DNA from 3 places in the Sphingobium sp. WTD-1 genome. Region 1 is predicted to be linked to each of the others. Evidence: predicted binding sites of a transcription regulator. Region 1 holds the regulator's gene; each other region holds the start of a gene.

Region 1 (7,227 bases):
TGACGGCGGTGGCCAAGCTGCCGGCGCAACAGATGGTGCGGGTGGGCCTGCGGCCGATCGCGGCGCCGGCGCTGCCCGCGGCGATCCGGGTGAATATCGCGGAGGCGGACGTGCCCGAAGGGCTGGGCAAGGGGGCGGTGCTGCGCTTTCGCGTGCGGCTGATGCCGCCCGCGCCGCCGAGCGTGCCTGGCGCGTTCGATTTTGCGCGACGCGCCTATTTCCAGGGGATCGGGGCGACCGGGCGGGCGCTGGCGCCGGTCGAAATGGTGGAGCAGGCGCGCGAGGGGCCGACGCTGCGGGCGCGACTGTTCGATCATATCAGCGGGCAGGTGGCGGGCGCACCGGCGGGGATTGCGGTAGCGCTGGCGACCGGCGACCAGGGCGCGATTGCCGAAGCGGATGCGGAGGCGATGCGGCGCAGTGGCCTTGCCCATCTGCTGTCGATCAGCGGGCTGCATGTGACGGCGCTGGTCGGGGCGGTGATATTCCTGTTGTTGCGCTTGCTGGCGCTGATCCCCCGCGCGGCGCTGGACTGGCCGCTGATGCTGATCGCGGCGACCGGCGGCGCGTTGGCGGGGATCGGCTATACGCTGCTGACCGGGGCGGAGGTGCCGACGGTGCGATCCTGTGTCGCGGCGCTGCTGGTGCTGGGCGGGCTGGCGCTGGGGCGCGAGGCGATTACTTTGCGGCTGGTGGCGACCGGGGCACTGGTGGTGCTGGCCTTCTGGCCCGAGGCGCTGATCGGCCCGAGCTTCCAGATGAGCTTTGCCGCCGTGGTCGCGCTGGTGGCGCTGGGCGAACATCGGCGGTTCAAGGCGTTTGCGATGGCGCGGGACGAGCCTTGGTCGCGCAAGGCCGGGCGGACGGTGGCGGCAATGCTGTTGACGGGGCTTGCCATCGAACTGGTGCTGGCGCCGATCGCCCTTTTCCATTTTCACAAGGCAGGTTTGCTCGGCGCGGTGGCCAATCTGGTCGCGATCCCGCTCACCACCTTCGTCATCATGCCGCTGGAGGCGCTGGCGCTGGGCTTCGACCTCGTCGGGCTGGGCGCGCCCTTCTGGTGGCTCACGGCTAAGGCGATCGCGCTGTTGCTGGCGGTGGCGCATGGCGTGGCGGCGAGCCCGATGGCGGTGATGCTGGCGCCGGCGGTGCCGGGCTGGATTTTCGGGATCATTGTCGTTGGTGGTCTGTGGTGCCTGCTCTGGCGTAGTCGCTGGCGCTGGCTGGGGTTGGGGCCGGTGGCGATCGGCCTGATCGGCATCGCGCTGCTGACGCCGCCCGATATCGTGGTGACGGGCGATGGGCGGCATGTCGCGGTGCGGACGCCGGCGGGGACGATGGCGCTGCTGCGCGAGGGGGCGGGCGACTATGTCCGCGACGTGCTGAGCGAGAGCGCGGGCTATGACGGGACGCTGGAGGCGATCGCTAAGATGCCTCAGGCGCGCTGTTCGACTGATCTATGTGCGGTGACGTTGCCACGGGGCGGCCGCGACTGGCGCTTGCTGGTGACGCGCAATGCGATGCTGGTCGATAGGCCGATAATGGAGCGGGACTGCGCGGCGGCCGATATCGTCATCAGCGACCGGGGCCTGCCCCGGTGGTGCCGGCCGCGCTGGATGAAGATCGACCGCCGGCTGCTATCGCGCACCGGGGGCCTGTCGATTGGCCTTGAAGGCGGCAAAGTTCACACCGTCCATCGGCCCGGCGACGCGCATCCCTGGATCGTGCGACCGGCGGCGCGGCGGCGGGTGTCAGGGCAGTTTGGCGGAGGTTGATATCTGGCCGCTGGTGAGGTGACCGATCAGGCCGGTCACCGCGCCGGTGGGCGACCGGGTGAAGACCAGCAGGTCCGCGCCGCCGGGGATGGCGAAGGCGCCCGGACCGACATGGATCAGGGCAGTCGGCGCATCCTGTGACGTCGATTGGCCGTAGAGCGTGCCGTCGCGCGCGGTGATGAAGTCCGTCAGGCCGGCGGCCGAGCGATATTGGCCGACATAAGCGTCGAGAGGGTCGGTATCGGCGGGCACGGGGGTGGGCGGGTAGAGGATCGAACTGTCCTGCCGGTGCAGATAGAGCCAGCGGCCGCCCTGACGCACGAAGATATCGCTTTCGTGCCAGCCGCCGACGGCATCGGCCATGTCCTCGCGGATTTCGGCATCGACCAGAGCGATGTCGTCGAGGATGCGGGCGTGGATCGACTGGATGGCATAGGTGCGCGCCGGGTTGGAGATGGTCGGCAGATAGGCGGGCAGGTCGGCGCGGGTGCGGCGCTCGCCCAGATCGGAAACGACGACATAATCCTTGTCGAGCATCGCCATATATTTGGGGATGTCGCCGCTCTTGAGCGCGGCCAGGCGCGTTTCGATCAGGCTGCGGAAAGGGGCAAGGGTCTGTTCGTTATCCTGCGCGAACGCAGGAGAGGCACATAGCAGGATGATGGCCGGACAGATGGAGCGCAAATAGGACATGGGCCAGACCCCCTGTAACGCGGCGCCATGCTATCATGGTTGCAGCGGGCTGCCCATGCGGGATTGCAAGTCGGAAGCGGCGGAACGCTGGTCCGCCGCTCACCGGGTCAGTTGTAGCGGCGCAGCAGCCCGGCGAGCTTGCCCTGGATGCGGACCTGGCGCGAATCGTAGATCTGCGGTTCATAGGCGGCATTGGCGGGATCGAGCCGAACCCGGCTGCCTTCGCGGCGGAAATATTTGAGCGTGGCTTCAGCGTCGTCGATCAGGGCGACGACGATCTGGCCCTCGCGCGCGACATCGGTGCGCTGGATCAGCGCGAAGTCGCCGTCGAGAATGCCGGCCTCCATCATCGAATCCCCCGACACTTCGAGCGCATAATGATCGCCCGAGCCGAGCAAGGCGGCGGGGACGGAGAGCATGGTGTGGCTTTCCATCGCCTCGATCGGCACGCCGGCGGCGATGCGGCCGTGCAGCGGGATTTCGATCACGTCATTGGCGGCGGTCGGCAGCAGCACGGCGGGCGCCGATATCTTGGGCGTCGGAATGGCCGGAGCCGGCGCGCGATGCATCGCGTCGGGCAGCTTGAGCACTTCGAGCGCGCGGGCGCGGTTGGGCAGGCGGCGGATGAAGCCTCGCTCCTCCAGCGCATTGATCAGCCGGTGGATGCCGGACTTGGAGCGCAGGTCGAGCGCGTCCTTCATCTCCTCGAACGAAGGGGACACGCCGCCTTCTTCCAGCCGGGTCTGAATGAAGCTCAGCAATTCCTGCTGCTTGGGCGTCAACATCGGCGGTCCTCCATGGAACGAATGAAGAACGCATAGGAAACGGAAAGGGGCAAGTCAAGCGCGTTAAGCCATGCGCCGCTTTTGCCGGCCCGGTCGTCAGGCAGTCAGATAGTCAGGCGGTCAGGGGGATGATGTCCACCATGTCGCCGGCAATGGCGGGGGCTGAGCCGGCCGGGCGGCGGATCAGGCAGTCGGCCAGCGCCATGGCGGCGGTGGCGGCGCTGTCCTGCGCGGTGACCGAGACGATGCCGTCAGCCCCGCGATACGCCCGCAGATAATCGTCGCGTTCGGCCGTCGCACCGAGCGGCGCGGCAAGGCGGGCCTGCACGACCGGCGGCAATGGCGCGCGCGATCCGGCGAGATGGCGGACCAGCGGACAGAGGAACAGCGTGCCGGTGACGAAGGCGGAGACCGGGTTGCCCGGCAGGCCGAGAAAGATTGCATTGCCGAGGCGTCCCGCCATCAGCGGTTTGCCCGGCCGCATCGCGATCTTGTAGAAATCGAGCGTGCCGCCGGCGGCCGCGAAGGCGGGGCGGACATAGTCATGGTCGCCGACCGAGGCACCGCCGGTCGAGACGATGATGTCAGCCTGCGCCGCCTGTTTCAGCGCCTGCGTCATGGCGCCAAGATCGTCGGGCACGATGCCAAGGTCGATCACGTCGCAGGGCAGGGCGGCGAGCAGGGCGGCGAGCATCGGCGCGTTGGAGGAGGGGAGATAGCCCGGCGGCGTCGGCGCGCCTGGGGGAACAAGTTCATTACCGGTCGAGAGTAGGGCGATGCGGGGCCGGGCGCCGACGGGCAGGCTGCCATGGCCGCCCAGCACCGCAAGTGCGATTCGGCCCGGCGTGAGGCGGCTGCCGGCACTGACCAGCGGCGTGCCCGCGCGGAAATCGGAGCCGAGCGGGCGGACATGCTTGCCGGGCGTCAGGGCACCGTCATGGGCGGATAGCTTGTCGCCATCGCGGGTGGCATTTTCCTGGATCAATATGGCGTCGGCGCCGGCCGGCAAGGGCGCGCCGGTGAAGATACGGCAAGCCTGGCCCGGTTGCAGGGCCGGGATATCGGCATCGCCGGCGCTGCTGGTGGCGACCAACTGCCACGGCCCGGCGCCTTCGGATGCGCGCACGGCATAGCCGTCCATCGCGGAAAGATCGGCCCAGGGCTGGTCGCGGAGTGCGCTGATGTCGGTGGCGAGCCAGCGGCCGGCACAAGCGGCGACGGACACAAGTTCGGCCGGCAACGGATCGGCAAGGGCAAGGAGCCGCGCCTGCGCGTCCGCGACCGGCATCAGGCTCATCGGCTGGCATGCTCCGGTGCGGTCCAGTCGCCCGACTTGCCGCCGCGCTTGGCGAGCAGGCGAACCTCGCCGATTATCATGCCCTTATCGAGCGCCTTGGCCATGTCATAGATGGTCAGGAGCGCGGCGGTCGCGGCGGTCAGCGCCTCCATCTCCACCCCGGTCTGGCCGGCGGTGCGCGCGGTCGCGGTGACGGTGACGCCGTCGTCGTGCAGGGCAAAGTCGATGGTGACGGCGCTCAGCGGGATCGGATGGCAGAGCGGGATCAGTTCGGCGGTGCGCTTGGCCGCCATGATACCGGCGACACGGGCAACGGCCAGCACATCGCCCTTCTTGACGAGGCCGGCGGCGATCGCCTGCGCGGCATCGGCCGCCATGGTGACGCGCCCGGCGGCCACCGCTTCGCGCGTTGTCACGGCCTTGGCCGAGACATCGACCATGCGGGCGGCGCCGTCTTCGTCCAGATGGGTGAGGCCGGTCATGCGCCTGTCAGCAGGGTACGGGTCGCGGCCTCGACATCGGCCTGGCGCATCAGGGTTTCGCCGACCAGGAAGCAGCGCACGCCATGATCGGCCATGGCGGTAAGGTCGGCATGGGAACCAAGGCCGCTTTCGGCGACGAAGGTGCAGCCGTCGGGCGCCTTGCCGACCAGTTCATAGGTGCGGGCGAAATCGACGCTGAAATCGCGCAGGTCGCGGTTGTTGACGCCGATCAGGCGCGAGCGGAGCTTGAGCGCGCGCTCCAGTTCGGCCTCGTCATGCACCTCGATCAGGGCATCCATACCAAGGCCGAGCGCGGCATCCTCGATCTCCTGCATCTGGCTGTCGTCCAGTGCTGCGACGATGATCAGGATCGCGTCGGCGCCGAGCGCGCGGCTTTCGAGGATCTGCCAGGGATCGACGATGAAATCCTTGCGCAGCACCGGCAGGGCGCAGGCTGAACGGGCGGCCATCAGATAATCGTCATGGCCCTGGAAATAGGGCTCGTCGGTCAGCACCGAAAGGCAGGCGGCGCCGCCGGCGGCATAGGCCACCGCATGGGCCGGCGGATCGAAATCGGCGCGGATCAGCCCCTTGGACGGGCTGGCCTTCTTCACCTCGGCGATCAGGCCGAAGCCCGAGCGGGCGGCATCGTCCAGCGCCCTGCGAAAGCCGCGCGGCGGGGTCTGCTCGCTGGCGCGGGCGTGGAGCGATGCGATCGTGGTCGCGGCCTTGCGGCGGGCGACATCCTCGCGCTTGAAATCGCAGATTTCGATGAGCTTGTTAGTCATTGATAGGCAATCCAGCAATTGAGGAGCGCGTTGGCAAGGCCGTTGTCGATCGCTTCGGCGGCCTGTTCGACGCCCTCCTGGAAATCATGGGCAGCGTCAGCCACCACCAGAGCGGCGGCGGCGTTGAGCAGCACGGCGTCGCGGTAGGCGCCGGCCTCGCCCTGGAGCAGGGCGCGCAGCGCCGCAGCATTATGGGCCGGGTCGCCGCCGCGAATGGCGGTGACGGGATGGGTCGAGAGGCCGAGGTCCGCAGCGGTCAGGCGGCGCATCGCGACCACGCCGTCGGCCGTCACCTCGGCAATGTCGTTGCCGCCGGCGAGCGAGAGTTCGTCGAGCCCCTCGTCGCCCGACACGATCATCGCATGGGTGGCGCCCAGCTGACCCAGCGCATCGGCATAGATGGGGACGTAAGCGGGGCGGGCGATGCCGACCAGTTGGCGGCGGACATTGGCGGGATTGGCGAGCGGCCCCATCAGGTTGAAGATTGTGCGTTCGCCGATCGACCGGCGGATCGGGCCGAGGCGCTTGAGCGCTGGATGATAATTTTGCGCGAACAGGAAGCAGATGCCCAGATCCTTGAGCGTCGCTTCCGCCGTGGCGGCCGCGCGATCGAGATCAAGGCCCAGCGCTTCGAGCGTGTCGGCGGCCCCCGCCTTGGACGAGGCAGCGCGATTGCCATGCTTGGCGACCGGCACGCCGGCGGCCGCGACCACCAGGCTGACGGCGGTCGAGACGTTGAGCGTATGATGGCCGTCGCCGCCGGTGCCGCAGACGTCGATCGTGCCGTTGGGGGCGTCGACCGGGATCATCCGGGCGCGCATCGCACGGGCGGCGGCGGCGATCTCCGTCGCGGTCTCGCCGCGCCGCGCCATGGTGACGAGGAAGCCGGCAATCGCCTCGTCCGACAGGTCGGCGTCGAACAGCAGGTCGAAGGCGCGGGCGGCTTCGTCGGCGGCCAGGGGCGCGCTGGGATCGGGCAACAGGGTCATGGGCCAAGCCTTTAGTCCCGGCCACGCGCGAAAGTCGAGGGCGACATGCTATTTGCCCGCCAATTGGAATTTTGTTGCGTGGTCCGGCAATTGGCTTGACGGGTGGGGCTTGACGTGGGCGCCAAAGGGGCGTTGTCGGGAAAGCCATGCGTCGTTCCTGGTCGACCCTGTTCTGGAGCCTTGCCATCCGCCAACGCCGCCGGTTGCGCGAGAGCGAGGCGGCCTTCATCCTGCTCGCCATACTGGCGGGCGTGGCGGCGGGGCTGATCACCAACCTGTTGCAGCTGATGGCGCACGGCATTCAGGAACTGCTCTATGGCGTCAGCATCAACCGGCTGAGCGCGCTGGGCGAAATCCGCCATCCTTGGCGATTGCTCGGCCTGCCGCTGGGCGGGCTGGCGCTGGTGCTGCTGGCGCG
Region 2 (7,227 bases), 110 kb from region 1:
GGTTCGCCGCCATGGGCCTGGGCATCCTTGAAGCGGCGTTCGGCGCGGACATGGACGCTGGCGGTGACGAAGATCTTGGCATCGGCGTCCGGCGCGATGACCGTGCCGATGTCGCGTCCGTCAAGGATGGCGCCGCCCGGCTGGGTGGCGAAGTCGCGCTGGCGCTGGACCAGGGCGTCGCGCACGCTCTGATGCACCGACACGCGCGAGGCGAGGCTGCCAACCGCTTCGCTGCGCAGCGCCGGATCGGCCAGGATGGCGTCGTCAAAGCCGCAGGCGGCCAGCGCGTCGGCCTGATGATCCGGGTCGCCGCCCTTTTTCAGAACGGACAAGCCGACCGCGCGGTAGAGCAGGCCGGTGTCGAGCACCGGCAGGCCATAATGGTGCCCCAGCGCCTTGGCGATCGTGCCCTTGCCCGATGCGGCGGGGCCATCGACGGCGATGATCATGCGATCGCTCCCAGCGTCTGGAGCAGGGTGGTGAAGGTCGGGAAGCTGGTCGCGACCGGGCGCATGTCGTCGATGGTGACGCCATCGCGCGAGACCAGGCCGGCGACCGCGAAGCTCATGGCGATGCGGTGATCGAGCCTGGTGGCGATCGGGCCGCCGCCGGGCATGGGCTGGCCGCCGCTGCCCTCGATGATGATGCCGTCCTCCAGTTCCTCGACCGTGACGCCGATCGCACGCAAGCCGGTGGCCATGGTGGCGATGCGGTCCGATTCCTTGACGCGCAGTTCGTCGAGGCCGCGGAAGATGCTGCGGCCATGCGCAAAGGCTGCCGCGACGAAGGCGACGGGATATTCGTCGATCATGCTGGGCGCGCGGGCGGGATCGGGCTCGACACCGTTCAGGGCAGAGGCGGTGACGACCAGGTCGCCGACCGGCTCGCCGCCGACTTCGCGGGCATTGATGATCTCGATCGATCCGCCCATTTCGCGCAGCAGGTCGATCAGGCCGGCGCGGGTGGCATTGAGGCCGACATTGGCGATCGTCACCTGCGATCCCGGCACCAGCAGCGCCGCGACCATCGGGAAGGCGGCCGACGAGGGGTCGCCGGGCACGACGATATTCTGCGGCTTGAGTTCGGCCTCGCCCTTGAGCGTGATGATGCGGGTGCCGTCGGCCTGGACCTCGACCTCAAGGTCGGCGCCGAAGCCCTTGAGCATGCGTTCGCTATGGTCGCGGGTCGGGATCGGCTCGACCACGCGGGTGATGCCGGGGGTGTTGAGGCCGGCGAGCAGGATCGCCGACTTCACCTGGGCCGAGGCGACCGGCAGGGTGTAGTCGAGCGGCACGGCCGGGCAGGCGCCGGTCATGGTCAGCGGCAGGCGATCGCCGGGGCTGGTGGTGAAGCTGGCGCCGACGCGGGAGAGCGGTTCGGTGACGCGCGCCATCGGGCGCTTGCTGAGGGACGCGTCGCCCACGAAGGTGGCGGTGATGCCATGGCTGGCGACCAGGCCCATCAGCAGGCGGGTCGAGGTGCCGCTATTGCCCATGTCGAGCGCTTCCTGCGGCTGGAGCAGGCCGCCGACGCCGACGCCATGAATATGCCAGATGCCGTCATCGTTACGGCGGATGTCGGCGCCCATGGCGCGCATCGCGGCCGCGGTGGCCAGCACATCCTCGCCCTCCAGCAGGCCTTCGACCCGGCTTTCGCCCACGGCCAGGGCGGACAGCATCAGCGAACGGTGAGAAATGCTCTTGTCGCCCGGAACCGCGACGCTGCCGGACAGGGCAGGGGCGGCGGTGAAGGTCATCGGGCTGGGTTGGTCATTATGGCTGGTCACGGGGTATCCATCATCTTGGAACCGAAAAAATGCGCCCGGCTTTTGACAGCGCGGTTTCGCTATGGCAAGGCGCCCGACGTTTCGTGGCCGACTTCCGTCGTGCCGCGTGATTTCTGTTTGAGCATCGAAGAAGGAACAGGCCGGACATGGTGAAGGCTGAATGGGGCACGAAGCGGACCTGCCCGAAATGCGCGACTCGCTTCTACGACCTGGGCAAGGATGACCCGGTGACCTGCATCAACTGCGGCGCCGCCTGGGAGCCCGAACCGGTGCTGAAGTCGAAGCAGCCGCTGCCCTATGAAGAGGCCGCGCCCAAGAAGGTTGTCGAGACCGCTGATGGCGAGCTGGAGACGGCGGACGATGATCTGGACATCGATCTGGACGTCGATGACGACGGCGATTCGCCGGACAATGACGTCGATCTGGGCGGCGACGACGATCTGGGCGTCGATGCCGGCAATGATGACGGCGACGACGACAATTAAGTGAAAATTCTGCTTGCCAACAGGATCACCTGATCCTAGAGGCAGCGACCTCCGAGGCGCCGGACCCAACGGCGCCTCAAGATGGTACGGGGCCTTAGCTCAGCTGGGAGAGCGCCTGCATGGCATGCAGGAGGTCAGCGGTTCGATCCCGCTAGGCTCCACCAATTTTCGGAATACGAAAATGTCCGAGTGACATTTTCCCGAAAAATTCCCGAGCGCAAGCGCGGGAGGACATACGACCGACGGCTTGTGCCGGACATGGTCTGATCCATCGGGACGCGGTTTGCGCCGTATCAGGATGGGGCCTTAGCTCAGCTGGGAGAGCGCCTGCATGGCATGCAGGAGGTCAGCGGTTCGATCCCGCTAGGCTCCACCATTTTCTTCACATAGCATCGTGCAAGCGCATCCCATGGGATTGCGTTGATTGCCTTCGGGTTCGGGCTGGCTGCGGCGTCGGTTGGCGGTAAATTTCACTACGCTCGCAACGATGATGTCGAGCTTTGACGGGTTGCGACCATTTGCAGAAGGTCAGCCACGTGGTCATAAAGCCGTGATGCAGAAATACAGCCGTTATGTGACCTTGGTGTTGATCGCGCTGCTCCTTGCCGCTGGGTTGATAATAGCAAGGCTCTATCCACTGGCGAACGCTACTACCATCCAGCCGGGCGATGAGCCTCTCGTGAGCAACGCTATGCACGACGCGCAAAAGCTATTCCGCTCGGAAGCCATCAATAAGGCTTCCAGATTGGCCGTGGTCATCCGGATGTCTGATCGAACATGCGTTGAGTTACGTCCATATTCGAAGCTTCCCGCTGGCACCTACTTGGCTTGCTACGACAATCGCGATGGTCACTTGATCGAGGAAAAGGCAACGGGCGGTTATTGAACGTCCGAAAGCGACGAAAAATTGCGAAAACCGGACCGTCGCATAACCACCCCTCTTTGGTCATTCCTGCTTTTGCGAATGAGGACAGGGCGGGCGCCGTTCAGGCCAGCGTGACGAAGCTGTCCATCACCCGCTTGCGGCCGGCGGTTTCGAAGTCGATTTCCAGCTTGTTGCCCTCGATCGCGGCGATCGTGCCATAGCCGAATTTCTGGTGGAAGACGCGCTGGCCGACAGACACATCGTCGCGGCCCTTGTTGCCGAGCGATACGGCGGAGGTGCGGGCTTCGACGATTCGCACCGGCTCGCGGCTGAACTGACCGCTGGTCTGGGCGCGTTGCCAGCCCGGCCCCCGCGACGAGCCGCGCGCGACATTGGCGAAGGGATCGTCCCGTTCCGACCAATTGGCGCGCCAGAGCGAGGCGCCGCCGGACATGCTGCTTTCCTCATCCACATGTTCGGGCGGCAATTCGCCGACGAAGCGGGAGGGGATGCTACTGGTCCACTGGCCATAGATGCGGCGATTGGCGGCATGAAGGATGGTGCAGCGCTTGCGCGCGCGGGTGATCGCCACATAGGCGAGGCGCCGTTCCTCCTCCAGGCTGTTGAGCCCGCCTTCGTCGAGAGCCCGCTGCGAGGGGAAGATGCCTTCCTCCCAGCCGGCGAGGAAGACATTGTCGAACTCCAGGCCCTTGGCGGCGTGGATGGTCATGATGGTGAGCTTCTGCTCATCCTGCTGCGCTTCATTGTCCATGACCAGGCTGACATGTTCGAGGAAGGCGCCCAGCGTCTCATATTCCTCCATCGCGCGGGTGAGTTCGCTCAGGTTTTCGAGCCGGCCGGCGCTTTCGGTGGTGCGTTCGGCCTGGAGCGTGGCGGTATAGCCGCTCTCGTCCAGTATCTGGCGCGCCAGTTCGGCATGGGGCAGTTGCGCGGCGCGATCGCGCCAGCGGGCGAGGTCACCGATGAAGGCGCCGAGCGAACGGCGCGCCTGCGGCGTCAGTTCGTCGGTGTCGAGGATGCGTGCAGCAGCAAGGGCGAGGGGAATGCCCTCCGCGCGCGCCAGCCGGTGCAGCTTCTCGACCGCCTTGTCGCCCAAACCGCGCTTGGGGACGTTGACGATCCGCTCGAAGGCCAGGTCGTCGGCCGGCTGGTTGACGAGGCGGAGATAGGCGAGTGCGTCGCGGATTTCGGCGCGCTCATAGAAGCGGAAGCCGCCGACGATGCGATAGGGCAGGCCGATCTGGATGAAACGGTCTTCGAATTCGCGGGTCTGGTGCTGGGCGCGGACGAGGATCGCCACCTCGTCCAGCGAGCAGCCGGCGCGGGCGATCGCCTCGATCTCGTCGCCGACGCGGCGGGCTTCCTCCGGCCCGTCCCACACGCCGAGCACGCGCACCTTTTCGCCAACGTCGATGTCGGTCCACAGCGTCTTGCCCAGGCGATTGCCATTTTCGGCGATCACCCCGGATGCGGCGCCCAGGATATGCGGGGTGGAGCGGTAATTCTGTTCCAGGCGGACGATGATTGCGCCAGGAAAATCCTTTTCGAACCGAAGGATATTGGCGACTTCTGCCCCACGCCATGAATAGATGGACTGGTCGTCGTCGCCGACGCAGCAGATATTCTTTCGGGTCTGGGCGAGCAGGCGGAGCCAGAGATACTGGCTGCTATTGGTGTCCTGATATTCGTCCACCATGATATATTTGAAGCGCTGCTGATATTGCTCCAGAACGTCGCGGTGACGCTTCAAGATGGTGAGAGAGTGTAGCAGCAAGTCACCGAAATCACAGGCATTCACTTCACGCAGGCGAGCCTGATAGGCGGCATAGAGCTTCTGCCCCTTGCCATGGGCATAGCCCTCCGCCTCGCCGGCGCCGACCTCCTCCGGGGCGAGGCCCTTGTTCTTCCACTGGTCGATCAGGCCGGCAAGCTGGCGCGCGGGCCAGCGCTTCTCGTCAATCCCCTCCGCCTGGATCAGCTGCTTCATCAGGCGCAACTGGTCATCGGTGTCGAGGATGGTGAAATTGGACTGGAGGCCCACCAGTTCGGCATGGCGGCGCAGCATTTTGGCGGCGATCGCGTGGAAGGTGCCGAGCCAGGGCATGCCCTCGACCGCCGGGCCGATCATCCGGCCGACGCGCTCGCGCATTTCCCGTGCCGCCTTGTTGGTGAAGGTCACGGCCAGGATTTCCGAGGGCCAGGCGCGCTGGGTCGCGACCAGATGGGCGAGGCGGGCGGTGAGCGCCGCGGTCTTTCCCGTGCCCGCGCCGGCCAGCACCAGTACCGGCCCCTCTGTGGTCAGCACAGCCTGACGCTGCGGTTCGTTGAGGCCCTTCAGATAGGGCGGGTCGTTCGGAGAGGGGGCAGGCACGGTCATGGGCGATCAACTAGGGATGGGCGGTTGCGGGGGCAAGGGCGGATGGCCTTGCAGCGGGACGCAATCTATGAGAACAAAAAGAGAATCACGCAAGATGCGAATGGAGCAAGATGATGGTGACGGGGCGGTGCCAGTGCGGGGCGATCCATTATGCGGCGGAGGGAGAGCCGGTTTACAGCGCGCTCTGCCATTGCAGCGATTGCCGGATGAGCGCGGGCGCGCCGATGGTCGGCTGGGCGCTGTTCCCGCATGACAAGGTGACGATAGAGGGCGATCCGATCACCTATCAGTCGTCGGACAATGCGACCCGTCATTTCTGCGGCACCTGCGGCACCGGGCTGTTCTACACCAACCCGACGGTGTTTCCGGGCATGATCGACATTCAGAGTGCAACGCTGGACGATCAGACGGTCTTTCCGCCGGCGGTGCATGTCCAATATACCGAGGCGGCGCCCTGGATGGCGGCGGCGCATGACCTGCCCCGGTTCGATCGATACCCGTCGGACTGAGTGCGACCGACGTCAGCGGCGGCACGGTTCGTCGCTGACGCGGAACAGGGACGCGGGGCGACCGGTTTCTCCCTTGCTCGGGGCAAGGAGAAGAAGGATCAACCCGATGAAGATCATCATGATCGCCGGCTTTGCCGCCCTGTCGATGGCGGCGCTGCCCGGTCAGGCCGGGGCGCAGGCGATGTCACCGCCGGCCCAGAAGCAGGATCCCAATGCCGCCCAGCCTACTGGCGCGGTGCCGGCCGAGACGGGCATGGTGCCGGCGCCTGCGGACGTGCCGCGCGATCCGGCCGCGCCGGTGGGCACGGCGGCCAATCCTGTGACGGTGGGCGGCAACATGACGCCGCCGCCGACCGAGGCAAAGGTCTATCCGGTGTGCGGCAAGGGCGTGCAGGACGGTTGCGTCAATCCGGGCGAGGCGAAGAAGAGGATGCGCAGGCCGGGCTGAGATCCGGATTGGAATCGGCGGCGGCAGGGCTGGGCAGGGCGGCGATGAGCGCTGCGAGACCCGTTCGGTCGCGCGCCGCGTCGGCCAGGCTATAGCCGTCCAGCACCGTCAGGAAAGCACCGACCGCTTGGGCCAATATGCCCGACAGGCCGCAGGCCGGGCGGATCGCGCAGGACGCGCAATCGGCCATTGCCATGTCCGGCTCGCTATGGCGCACGACCGCGCCGATGCGGATATCGACAGGATCGGCGGCGAGGGTAAAGCCGCCGCCGCGACCGCGCTGGGTGCGGATGAAGCCACCCTGGCCCAGGCCATGCACCACCTTCATCAGATGATTGCGCGACAGGCCATAGGCGTCGGCAATTTCCGGGATCGTCGCCCGTCCGCCAGGCACGGCGGCGAGGTGGATCAGCACGCGCAGCGCATAATCGGTGTGGCGGGTCAATTGCATCGCGCCCTCCTATCCTGCGGGCAGAACGTCATAAACATATATTCAATTTACATCTTAAAAGATGCATATTAAATGAACCTTATCGAGTCCCCGATAAGGAGCCTGTCATGCGCGAAAATCTGTCCCCTGAAACCATCGCCATCGTGAAAGCGACCGGCCCGGCGCTGCGCCGTCATGGCGTCGAGATCACCACCCGCATGTATGCACGGCTGTTCGAGGACGCGTCGATCAAGGACATGTTCGATCAAGCGGCGCAGGCCAGCGGCGAGCAGCCGCGCCGGCTGG
Region 3 (7,227 bases), 2.5 Mb from region 1:
CGAAGGGCTTGTAGACCTTGGAGGCTTGAAGAAGGGGCATCGGGGGGAGAGTCCTTGAATTGATACGTCATGCCAGCGAAAGCGGACATCGCTCTTTTAGAAGCGATATGCCCGCCTTCGCTGCATGACGGTTAATTACGATTGGGGGCCTGTGTTAGCGCCGACGCACACACAGCCTTAATCTCAGCGAGCGTCAGACTTTCCGGCGTTTGCAAGCCACGCGATGCGATGGACGCAATACGAGCCGATGTCTGCTCCTCACGACTAAATAGTGAATTAGTAGCGGATGCTGGCTGCCTACCAAACATACCTATTTTCGTGAGATAATTATCATACGGCTTAGACTCGCCAAAAGCGCGGCTTAGATCGTCCAGAAAATTGTTCGACATATCCATCACTCCTTACTGACAGGCGAGGCACTCGTCATAGTCGGTGGTCTCGCCGATCTCGAACTTGGGGGCGTCGATCGTGTTGTCCGCTTCCACGCCACCGGCGAAGCCGGCGCGCTGCACCGACTTGGAGCGCAGATAATAGAGCGACTTGATGCCCAGTTCCCAGGCACGGAAGTGGAGCATCAGCAGATCCCACTTCTCGACATCGGCCGGGATGAACAGGTTCAGCGACTGGGCCTGGTCGATATAGGGGGTGCGATCGGCGGCCAGTTCGAGCAGCCAGCGCTGGTCGATCTCGAAGCTGGTCTTGTACACATCCTTTTCTTCCTGGGTCAGGAAGTCGAGATGCTGGACCGAACCGCCGCGTTCCAGGATCGAGTTCCATACGGCGCTCGAATCCTTGGCCTTTTCGACCAGCAGCTTTTCCAGATAGGGGTTCTTCACCGCGAAGCTGCCCGAGAGCGTCTTGTGGGTGTAGATGTTCGCCGGGATCGGCTCGATACAGGCCGAGGTGCCGCCACAGATGATCGAGATCGACGCGGTCGGCGCGATCGCCATCTTGCAGGAAAAGCGTTCCATCACGCCCTGGTCGGCGGCGTCGGGGCACGGCCCGCGCTCCTGCGCCAGCATCATCGACGCCTCGTTCACCTTGGCATTGATATGCTTGAAGATGCGCAGGTTCCACGACTTGGCCATGGCGCCTTCGAACGGGATGCCGCGTGCCTGCAGGAAGCTGTGGAAGCCCATGACGCCCAGGCCCACCGAGCGTTCGCGGCTGGCGCTATATTTGGCGCGGGCCATTTCCGGCGGGGCGCGGTCGATATAGTCCTGCAGCACATTGTCGAGGAAGCGCATGATGTCTTCCGCGAAGGTCGGATGATCCTTCCACTGATCCCAGGTTTCCAGGTTCATCGAGGAGAGGCAGCAGACCGCCGTGCGATCCTGGCCGAGATGGTCGCGACCCGTCGGCAGGGTGATTTCCGAGCAGAGGTTCGACGTCGAGACCTTGAGCCCCAGGTCGCGGTGATGCTTGGGCATCATCCGGTTCACCGTGTCGGAGAAGACGATATAGGGTTCGCCGGTGGCGAGGCGGACCTCGACCAGCTTCTGGAACAGCGCGCGGGCATTGACGGTGCCCCGCACCGACTGGTCCTTGGGGCTGCGCAGGTTGAAATCACTGCCGTCGCGCACCGCTTCCATGAACTCGTCGGTCAGCAGCACGCCATGGTGCAGATTGAGCGCCTTGCGGTTGAAGTCTCCGCTCGTCTTGCGGATTTCCAGGAACTCCTCGATCTCCGGGTGGGAGACGTCGAGATAGCAGGCCGCCGAGCCGCGACGCAGCGACCCCTGGCTGATCGCCAAGGTCAGCGAATCCATCACGCGGACGAAGGGGATGATGCCGCTGGTCTTGCCGTTGAGGCCGACCGGCTCACCGATGCCGCGCACGCTGCCCCAATAGGTGCCGATGCCGCCGCCGCGCGAGGCGAGCCAGACATTCTCGTTCCAGGTGTTGACGATGCCTTCCAGGCTGTCGTCGACGCTGTTCAGATAGCAGCTGATCGGCAGGCCGCGACCAGTGCCGCCGTTCGACAGCACGGGCGTTGCCGGCATGAACCAGAGCTTGGAAATATAGTCATAGACGCGCTGCGCATGCTCGGCATCGTCCGAATAGGCGGCGGCGACGCGCGCGAACAGATCCTGATAGCTTTCGCCAGGCAGCAGATAGCGATCGTTCAGCGTGTCCTTGCCGAATTCGGTCAGCAGCGCATCGCGCGACGAATCCGTCACGACATGAAAGCGACGTTCATGAATCTTGGACGACGCAGACGCCGGAGCCTCGGCCGCCTTGTCCTTGCCCGCCTTGGGCTCGACCTTGTCCACCAGATCCTCGATACGCTCGTCCATCACCGTCGCCACGTCGCCGTTTCCACCTTGTTCACTATCTCGAAAGTCCATGCGAGCCCCCGATTATTCCTGATTCCGTTCGATTCGGCTCAACCAGTCCAGGAGGCACCTGAAATCATAGCATGAACCCAATCGGGCCGGGACAGAAATGGGGTCAATCGACCGGATCACAAGGGCAAAAGCCCCTTATCGCCGGAAGCAGGTCCGGCAATGCAATCACAATCTATTGGGTGACCCCCTTGGTCCCGATACCACAGATAGTGCCACAGCCCCATGATCGCGCAAGAGGGTAAATGACAGTTCGGGGACTCGGTTCATCGACGCCGAGATTCCTTTCGTCGCGGACACGCCCTGTCATGGCATGGCGACGCGCGGACTTTCTAGGGCCTTGAAAAAGGCAAGAGGCGCCACGCAAATTTAAAATAAATTTGCCTTGCCACGCAAATCCGCGCGTTGCCCCAATCGGGTCCAGCGGACATGCCCCAGCGAGGCGGCCCAACGACAGGATGCCTCCGACACCAGCGCCCCTCCCCGCTTTTTCCAGCACACCGTCTCCACCCTTTCCGGTTCAGAGTGCCCCCCGTTGCAGGCGCGCATGGTCCCCTACCGGAGCTAAAAGCGCGATGCGGCGATGGGATCGCGGACCGCACACCCGCCCCAAATATTGCAAATGAGACAATCGACGATAGGATTGCGCCCCACCACTGGTTACATGATAAGCGCCCACCCCGCTTGGGCGATGGAGATTGGAATGCCGATAACAATACAAAATGCAGCGGGAAACGATGTGCAGGCCCCCCCCGAATTCCTTGCTTCGCAAAATGGCACGATCACCTTTACCGGCAAGGGCGGGCGGGTCGAGATTGGGCATAATTGCTATGCAGCCCAGATCCACATGACCGTCGGCGACGATTGCACGGTGCGCGTTGGATCAGACTGTCGCCTGAATGCGATCACCATCTACACGGTTCGAGATTCGACCGTGTCGATCGGCGATGGCAGCGGCTTTACCTGGACCTGCGTCATGCAATGCCATGAATCCTTCAATATCAGCCTGGGCGAAGGATGCCTGATTGCAAGCGATAGCTGGATCACGGTCAGCGACATGCATTCGGTCATCGATATCGCCAGCAATCAGCGCATCAACCCCGGCGCCGACGTGCGCCTCGGCGACCGAGTCTGGCTGGGCGATGGCGCTTCGATCATGAAGGGCGTGACCATCGGAGCCGACAGCGTCGTCGCGGCACGATCCGTGGTAACGAAGGATGTTCCTTCCAATTGCGTTGCTGCCGGCGTCCCCGCACGGATCGTGCGCACCGGCATCAAATGGAATTTCAACCTGCTGCCGGTCGCCGATCCGCTGCCCACGCCATGACAAGCCTGTCCATCGTTCATTGATAAAGCTGAAGGAGCGCGACGGGATCGTCGCGTCTCCACCACTGGACTCATCGTCTCAAAGGCCTATAGCCCCGCCTTGCCAGACCCGCCGTGCAGAGGCGGGCCGCAAGAATAGGGATCAGGGTAGATGACGCTCATCAAGACCGCCGACCTCATCGAGAGCGTCGCCGATGCACTCCAGTTCATCAGCTATTATCATCCGATGGATTATATCCGGGCCTTGGGCACGGCCTATGAGGCCGAAGCCAATCCGGCGGCGAAGGACGCCATCGCCCAGATCCTGACCAACAGCCGCATGTGCGCCGAAGGCCACCGCCCGATCTGCCAGGACACCGGCATCGTCAATGTGTTCGTGAAGTGGGGCATGGAGTGCCGGCTGGACGACAATAGCCGGTCGATGCAGGAGGTGATCGATGAAGGGGTGCGCAAGGCGTACCTCAACCCCGAAAATCGGCTGCGCGCGTCGATCCTGAAAGATCCCGCCTTTTCGCGCCAGAACACCAAGGACAACACGCCCTGCGTGCTGAACGTGGAAATGGTGCCGGGCAACAAGGTCATCATCGACGTCGCGGCCAAGGGCGGCGGCAGCGAGAACAAGACCAAGTTCAAGATGATGAACCCCAGCGATTCGATCGTCGACTGGGTGCTGGAAATGGTGCCGCAGATGGGCGCCGGCTGGTGCCCGCCGGGCATGCTGGGCATCGGCATCGGCGGCACCGCGGAAAAGGCGGTTGCGCTGGCCAAGGAAAGCCTGATGGACCCGATCGACATGGGCGAGCTGAAGGCCCGTGGCCCGCAGAACAAGATCGAGGAACTGCGCATCGAGCTGTTCGACAAGGTCAATGCGCTGGGCATCGGCGCGCAGGGCCTGGGCGGCCTGGCCACCGTACTGGACATCAAGATCCACGACTATCCCTGCCATGCGGCTGGCAAGCCGGTAGCGATGATCCCGAACTGCGCCGCGACCCGCCACGCGCATTTCACCCTCGACGGGTCCGGCCCGGCCTATCTGGAAGCGCCCAAGCTCAGTGAATGGCCGCAGGTCGACTGGAAGCCGAGCAAGGAAGCGATCCGCGTCGATCTCGACACGCTGACGCCGGAACAGGTGCAGGGCTGGAAGCATGGCGACCGCCTGCTGCTGAACGGCAAGATGCTGACCGGCCGCGACGCCGCGCACAAGCGGATCGCCGACATGCTGGAGAAGGGCGAGACCTTGCCGGTCGATTTCAAGGGGCGCGTGATCTACTATGTCGGCCCGGTCGATCCGGTGCGCGACGAAGTGGTCGGCCCGGCCGGCCCGACGACCGCGACCCGCATGGACAAGTTCATGGACATGATGCTGGAACAGGGGCTGGCCGCCTGCGTCGGCAAGGCCGAGCGCGGCCCGGCCGCCACCGACAGCATCGCCAAGCACAAGAGCGCCTATCTGATGGCGGTCGGCGGCGCAGCCTATCTGGTCGCCCGCGCGATCAAGGAAGCCAAGGTCGTGGGCTTCGAGGATCTGGGCATGGAAGCCATCTACGAGTTCACGGTGGAGGACATGCCCGTCACCGTCGCCGTCGATAGCGAAGGCCAGAATGTCCACCGCCTCGCCCCACTGGTGTGGCAGGAAAAGATCAAGAAGGAAAAGCTGCTCGAAGGGGCGTAAGATCGCCCCGTCAGCAACTATCCTATTGATACGGATCAAGGCGGCGCGCGAGACGGGAACCCCGTTTCGCGCGCCGCATTATTTCCGGCACCCAAAGCCGGAGTTCATCCATGTCCTTCACGCAGCTCGAACCGCCCTTGCCCGTCATGATCGAAGGCAAGGGCAAAGGCTATGCCTTCGCCGTCATCGACTATGGGCAGGAGCATAATCTGATCTGGGTGACGGGCCTCAGCGACAGCGGAGAAATCTGGTGTGCGCCCAACCCGCTGGTCCGACTGCAGACCAACTGGACGATGGGACGCCAGCCGCATCATGAGCCCGACTGGAAGAATGTCACGCTGGCGCCGATCAAGCCGAGCTGACGAAAAAGGCGCGCCATCCCATCGGATGACGCGCCTTTTTCGTTGCCCCCTCCCCATGCTGCGCATGGGGAGGAATAGGACTTTCGATTACAGCTTGCCGCTCAAGGACACGCCGATGATGCGGGGCTCGTTGAACACCGGCGCCATATAGTTTTCGATCACGCCCTTCACGTTCTTCTCGCCGGTGATGTTGCGGGCGAACGCGGCGATCTCATATTTGCCGTCCGGCGCGGTGTAGCCGATCTTCAGACCGCCTTCGAAGTCGCCCTTCGAGTAGAACTCCTTCGTCTTGTAGAGGACGAAGTTGGTGTAGCCCTGGATGTTCCAGTCGGTCGCCGCGAAGAGCTTGCCACCATTGCCCAGCGGCACATCATAGCGGGCCGCGATGTTGGCCGTGTATTTCGGCGCGTTGGGCAGCGGGTTGCCGTCGATCTGGGCAAAGACGCCACGGCCGGCGACGGTGACAGTCGGGTCTTCCACGGTGCAGACGACCACGCCGTTCAGCGTGCAGACCTGGGCATAGACATTCTTGTCGTTGATCTCGCTGTGCAGCAGGCTGAGGCCGGCCGACAGGGTGAGATTGTCGAACGGACGCGCTTCCAGATCGGCTTCCAGGCCATAGGCCTTGGCCGCGTCGGCATTGAACAACACGCCATTGCCGTTCACGTCATTGCCGTTGAGCTGGATGTCCTTCACCTTCCAGGCGAAGCCCGACAGGTTGAAGCGCAGGCGGTTGCCCAGCAGGTTGGTCTTGATGCCGCCTTCGTACGACATGATCGTTTCCGAATCCGCCGTGGTGAAGTCGCTGTTGAAGACCGCCGAGCGGCCCTGGATGGTCGGGCCACGGAAGCCGCGCGCGACGCGGGCGTAGAGGCTGACTTCGGGGCTGACTTCATACAGGGCGCTGACGTCCCAGCTCGGTTCCTTGCCGGTCAGCTTGACGTAACGACGGCCGGCATAGGTCGAAACGCCGGCCGCATTGGCGGTAGCGCGGACCAGACGGGTTTCCTTCGTGTCCTTGGTGTAGCGACCGCCGGCGGTGATGGTCAGGCCCGGCACCACTTCGTAGCTCGCCTGGCCGAACAGGCCCCAGCTTTCATTCTTGTTGCGCAGGCGCACCCAGTTGTTGGGATTGTTGGCGGCGCCGGTCAGGAAATAGGCGCGCTGGTAGAAATCGGTGGTGTCGCGGCTGTCGAAATACATGCCGCCAACCTGCCACTTGAAGGCGCTGTCACCATTGCTGGCGAGGCGGACTTCCTGGGTCAGCTGGTCGAGGTCGCGCACCTGGCCCTGGCTCTGGCCATAGCCATTGGCGACGCCGTTCACCGGATAGTCGGCAGCGGCACCACCGTCGGTGTCGCCACGGCTGTAGCCCGAGGTGGTTTCATAGGCGGTGATCGAGGTCAGGGTGACCGGCCCCATGTCGATCGCGATATTTTCCGACGCGCCATAGGTCTTGTAGGCCTGCGGGTTGTTCATCGCTTCGTCGAGCGCGATCTTCGAGCGGGGTTCGCCCGACACG

Evidence for each region. The regulator LexA, encoded in region 1, represses DNA repair genes until DNA is damaged. The targets are predictions, from matches to a motif close to GTTCCNCNCTTGTTCT.
Region 2: N6H05_RS13075 (ATP-dependent helicase) is a predicted target of LexA. The motif match lies at 5,605-5,620, and genes of this name have one in related genera.
Region 3: N6H05_RS00755 (ribonucleoside-diphosphate reductase subunit alpha) is a predicted target of LexA. The motif match lies at 2,528-2,543, and genes of this name have one in related genera.

The regions. Positions count from the first base shown of each region.
Region 1 covers NZ_CP119127.1:2,733,706-2,740,932, forward strand. Annotated here, with positions in the region: gene N6H05_RS13620 (ComEC/Rec2 family competence protein) at 1-1,775, shown strand, start outside; gene N6H05_RS13625 (nuclear transport factor 2 family protein) at 1,752-2,468, opposite strand; gene lexA (transcriptional repressor LexA) at 2,576-3,253, opposite strand; gene N6H05_RS13635 (molybdopterin molybdotransferase MoeA) at 3,366-4,550, opposite strand; gene moaC (cyclic pyranopterin monophosphate synthase MoaC) at 4,547-5,032, opposite strand; gene trpC (indole-3-glycerol phosphate synthase TrpC) at 5,029-5,820, opposite strand; gene trpD (anthranilate phosphoribosyltransferase) at 5,817-6,809, opposite strand; gene N6H05_RS13655 (chloride channel protein) at 6,956-7,227, shown strand, end outside.
Region 2 covers NZ_CP119127.1:2,620,077-2,627,303, forward strand. Annotated here, with positions in the region: gene N6H05_RS13045 ((d)CMP kinase) at 1-449, opposite strand, end outside; gene aroA (3-phosphoshikimate 1-carboxyvinyltransferase) at 446-1,756, opposite strand; gene N6H05_RS13055 (TIGR02300 family protein) at 1,933-2,271, shown strand; tRNA gene N6H05_RS13060 (tRNA-Ala) at 2,360-2,435, shown strand; tRNA gene N6H05_RS13065 (tRNA-Ala) at 2,572-2,647, shown strand; gene N6H05_RS13070 (hypothetical protein) at 2,759-3,157, shown strand; gene N6H05_RS13075 (ATP-dependent helicase) at 3,258-5,534, opposite strand; gene N6H05_RS13080 (GFA family protein) at 5,648-6,043, shown strand; gene N6H05_RS13085 (hypothetical protein) at 6,150-6,491, shown strand; gene N6H05_RS13090 (Rrf2 family transcriptional regulator) at 6,448-6,942, opposite strand; gene N6H05_RS13095 (globin domain-containing protein) at 7,050-7,227, shown strand, end outside.
Region 3 covers NZ_CP119127.1:147,097-154,323, forward strand. Annotated here, with positions in the region: gene N6H05_RS00750 (ribonucleotide-diphosphate reductase subunit beta) at 1-40, opposite strand, end outside; gene N6H05_RS00755 (ribonucleoside-diphosphate reductase subunit alpha) at 402-2,348, opposite strand; gene N6H05_RS00760 (acyltransferase) at 3,085-3,672, shown strand; gene N6H05_RS00765 (fumarate hydratase) at 3,823-5,343, shown strand; gene N6H05_RS00770 (hypothetical protein) at 5,454-5,705, shown strand; gene N6H05_RS00775 (TonB-dependent receptor) at 5,793-7,227, opposite strand, start outside.